2 regions of the Streptococcus hillyeri genome follow, and region 1 is predicted to be linked to the other one. Evidence: predicted binding sites of a transcription regulator. Region 1 holds the regulator's gene; the other holds the start of a gene.
The links. The regulator HrcA, encoded in region 1, represses chaperone genes, less so after heat shock. The targets are predictions, from matches to a motif close to TTAGCACTCNNNNNNNNNGAGTGCTAA.
Positions count from the first base shown of each region.

Region 2: AB6M99_RS04330 (ATP-dependent Clp protease ATP-binding subunit) is a predicted target of HrcA. The motif match lies at 784-810, and genes of this name have one in related genera.

Region 1 is NZ_CP163513.1:142,879-145,297, forward strand. It holds gene hrcA (heat-inducible transcriptional repressor HrcA) at 754-1,788, shown strand; gene grpE (nucleotide exchange factor GrpE) at 1,791-2,354, shown strand.
Region 2 is NZ_CP163513.1:912,787-915,205, reverse strand. It holds gene AB6M99_RS04335 (DUF1797 family protein) at 396-626, opposite strand; gene AB6M99_RS04330 (ATP-dependent Clp protease ATP-binding subunit) at 968-2,419, shown strand, end outside.

The sequences.
Region 1 (2,419 bases):
TTATCACTTTCGAATGATATAAATGTTAAGTATGTTAGTGTTTTACTTGACACTTAGACTAACCTTTGGTATCTCTAAACATAGAAAAAGAGGTTGGGACATAAAATATCTCAACCTTCTATTTTTAATGGCATTAACATTAACAGATTGACGCAGTGGTTGATTGGAAGTCCTAACTGGACACTTTTTCATTTTCAAGTGTCCACCTAAAATAGTCCACTGGACTATTTTGCTACCACGCAATCGTTAGCGGCCATCCTATACGAATGTGATGAACTTCGTTCATCTTATTTCCAACCTCCAAAGGTCTCCCAGACCTTTGGGGCTGTGCGGATGTGGGAGTGAAACTGTCCAGTGGACAGTTTCAGCCTAAGCTAAGAAACCAGAGAGTGAGATCTAGGCTTGCCAAGAAGGAATGGAACTCTGTAGGAGGTCGCTTCCGCCCCACACCACATTAGGAGAAGTGTTAACAAAAATACTAAATAAAAACTAATTGACTTTAAAAAGTAATTTTTGATTTTTGTTAAGGATAAAAATATTCCTAAATATTAAGATAACTGATTGGCGCAACAGGCAGTATGATAGCTGTTTAATGGCTTAATCAAAATGATACTAGGTCTCTAGACCGATTTTTAGCACTCTTGTAAAAAGAGTGCTAATTTTGTTGACAAGGGCATAAAAAAGAGTATAATAGAATCATGAGTTAGCACTCAGATATAAAGAGTGCTAAGATGAAAGAAGGTGACGTCTCTCATGATAACTGAACGTCAGAATGACATTTTGAATTTGATTGTTCAGATGTTTACACAGACGCGTGAGCCGGTTGGCTCAAAAGCCTTACAGGATTTGATTGCTTCGAGTTCTGCCACGATTCGAAACGACATGGCAAAGCTTGAGAAATTAGGTTTCTTGGAGAAAGCTCATACGTCAAGTGGGCGTCTGCCTAGTCGAGCTGGCTTTCAATATTTTGTGACGCATTCGCTGAATCTAGATAGCATTGATGAGCAGGATGTCTATGAGGTGATAAAGGCTTTTGATTTTGAAGCGTTTAAACTGGATGACATTCTCGGTGCGGCGAGCAACCTATTGTCGGAAATGACAGGTTATACAGCGATTGTTCAGGATGTTGAGCCGACTCGTCAGAGGCTAACAGGCTTTGACATCGTTCAATTGTCGAGCCACGATGCGCTGGCGGTACTAACCCTTGATGAGTCTAAACCTGTGACGGTGCAGTTTGCGATTCCTAAAAATTTCTTGACCAGTGATTTAGTCACTCTTAAAGCGTTGATCGATGAGCGTTTTTTGGGAAAAGCGGTGCTAGACATCCATTATAAGCTGAGGACGGAAATTCCTCAGGTGGTTCAAAAGTATTTTAAAACCATCGATAATGTCTTACCACTTTTTGATTACATTTTTAGTCATCTCTTTAAGGAAACGGTTTTTGTTGCTGGAAAAATAGCTGCGCTAACGTATGCTAATCTAGCCATCTATCAGTTCCTAGATAATGAACAAAGGGTCGCACTAGAATTACGCTCTGCCATTTCCCAAGAGCAAATGACCAAAGTGCAAGTCGCAGAGAGCAAGGAGCCTGCGCTATCGGAGTTGACGGTGATTAGCCATCAATTTCTTATTCCTTACCGGGGGATGGCGCTGATGAGCTTGATTGGTCCTGTCGAGATGGATTATCGTAGGATAGTGAGTCTCATCAATATTATCAGCCGCGTGATGGTTGCTAAGTTGACCGATTACTATCGCTATCTCAATAGTAACCACTATGAAGTGCATTAGAGATGAAAGCATTTATTAAGAAGTTAAGGAGGCACCTTGTGTCAGAAGAAGTAAAAAACGAAGAACTTCAGGAAGAAGCTGTCGAAACCGCTGAGGAAGTGGTGGAAGAGACAACAGAAGTTCCTGAAAAATCAGAATTAGAATTGGCTAATGAGCGTGCTGAGGATTTTGAAAATAAATACCTCCGTGCGCATGCCGAAATGCAAAACATTCAGCGCCGAGCTAATGAAGAGCGTCAACAATTGCAACGCTATCGCTCACAAGACTTGGCTAAAAAAATCTTGCCAAGTTTGGATAATTTAGAGCGTGCCCTAGCTGTTGAAGGTCTGACAGACGATGTCAAAAAAGGCCTTGAAATGACGCGTGATAGCCTTATCCAAGCGCTGAAAGAAGAAGGGGTTGAAGAAGTTGCTTTAGAAACCTTTGACCACAATCTTCACATGGCTGTTCAAACCCTGCCAGCAGATGACGAACACCCAGCGGACACTATCGCTGAAGTCTTCCAAAAAGGCTACAAACTTCACGAACGCCTACTGAGACCAGCTATGGTGGTGGTGTACAACTAGTCACTAATGATGGCCATTAAAATGGCTCATCATTAGACGGCAACCGTTATGGCGGATTGCCTAGA
Region 2 (2,419 bases), 770 kb from region 1:
CATTTAATTTCGCTTAAATTAATAAATATTTCTATATTATGCAAAAATTAAGAATACTATCAAATCATTTGGGGCTAGTCATAGCTCTTGTTTTTCAACACTTAACCTGAGAGGATATGAGGTGCTCAAAAAATCCTAGAAGAGTTTTTGAGGTTAGAAAAAGAGCTGTTAAAGGCACCGTTAACATTCTCTACAGGACTTCTTTTCTGTTTGCCGCGCCTAGCTATAGTTTCTAAGATAGGGCTGAGAGTGGACAGAAGCCAATTTTTCATAATCTTGACTTTCTTCGCTCTCCCATTTCTAAGTTCAAGATAATACTAATCCTTCCCATCACAAAAATACTTTTGAGATATCAATACCAAAAAACTCCCCATTCAGGAGAGTTTCGTCGTTAATTAGTACAGTAAATCGTAGATTTCCATCGCAATCAAGTCAATGCTATCAAACGTATAAGACTCACGCGCCGCAACATCACGTAATGTGAAAACTGGACCATTTTCAGGATCGTTAGCAAATGATACTTCTGCTACAACGACACCGTCACGCTCAAAATTACGCTTCAAAGTGCCTCCATCAGCCGCCATCATTTCAAGGCGATTAATAATTCTTACCAAATGTGATTCCATAATATATAATAACTCCTATTTCTATTTATCGTCTCTCTTATTTTATCATAAACACGGACAAATAAACAAGAAAAGATAATGAATTTCATAGAAAATGTAATAATTTGTTGATCTTTCTAAAGGAATCAGAGTAGCTTCAAACGGAAAAATAATAGTTTTAGCACTCTCTATCAAAGACTGCTAATTTTTCGTACTTTTTACTTGCATTGTTTGTTTAGAGTGCTATAATGAAATCATAAACATTGACCAAATTTGACCTTTAATCAAAGTTTGGTTCCTTATTTCCAAACGAAAGGAAAGTGAATAGTTGATTCTAAAACTATTCAACTTGGTACTTCATTATGCTATGTCAAAATTGTAACCTTAATGAATCTAGCATTCATCTCTATACTAATGTTAATGGCCAACAAAAAAAGGTTGACCTCTGCCAACATTGTTATCAAATCATGAAATCTGGTTCTGGGGAACCTGATATGTTCCTACACGGAGGTTCACTAAATCCCTTCTTAGAAGATTTCTTTGGTGACCTCAATAACTTCCGCGCCTTCAATCCTGATTTGCCAAATGCGCCAAAAACTCAATCTGGACGTTTTGGTGGCAATGGCGGAGCAGGTAATGGCGGTGGGAATCCTAATCGCCCTCAAGGTGCACGCCAACAAGCGCCTCAGCAGCCAAAAGGCCTTCTTGAGGAATTCGGTGTGAATGTGACTGACATTGCACGAAACGGAGACATTGATCCTGTTATTGGACGTGACGAAGAAATTGTCCGTGTGATCGAAATTCTAAACCGTCGTACCAAAAACAACCCTGTCCTTATCGGTGAGCCAGGGGTCGGTAAAACAGCCGTTGTCGAAGGCCTTGCTCAGAAAATCGTGGACGGTAACGTGCCACAAAAACTTCAAGGTAAACAAGTGATTCGCCTTGATGTCGTTAGCCTCGTTCAAGGGACTGGTATCCGTGGGCAATTTGAAGAACGCATGCAAAAATTGATGGAGGAAATCCGCAGTCGTAAGGATGTCATTCTCTTCATCGATGAAATTCATGAAATCGTTGGTGCTGGTTCTGCTGGTGATGGCAATATGGACGCTGGCAACATCTTGAAACCAGCCCTTGCTCGCGGGGAATTGCAAATGGTTGGTGCTACTACACTCAACGAGTACCGTATCATCGAAAAAGATGCTGCACTTGAACGCCGTATGCAACCTGTCAAAGTTGACGAACCTTCTGTTGAAGAAACCATCACCATCTTGCGTGGTATCCAACCAAAATATCAGGACTACCATCACGTCAAATATACCGATGATGCTATCGTTGCTGCAGCTGAATTATCAAACCGCTACATTCAAGACCGCTTCTTGCCTGATAAGGCAATTGACCTCTTGGACGAAGCTGGTTCAAAAATGAATTTAACCCTCAACTTTGTTGATCCTAAAGATATTGACAAACGTCTTGTGGAAGCTGAAAACCTCAAAGCTCAAGCAACACGCGATGAAGACTTTGAAAAAGCAGCCTACTTCCGTGATCAAATTGCTAAATACAAAGAAATGCAGCAGCAAACCATTACCGACCAAGATATGCCAGTCATCACTGAAAAACACATTGAGGCTATTATTGAGCAAAAAACCAATATCCCTGTCGGTGATTTGAAGGAGAAAGAACAAAGCCAGCTCATCAATCTTGCTAGTGATTTGAAATCACACGTTATCGGTCAAGACGATGCCGTTGATAAGATTGCCAAAGCCATTCGCCGTAACCGTGTTGGTCTCGGTTCACCAAACCGTCCAATCGGTAGC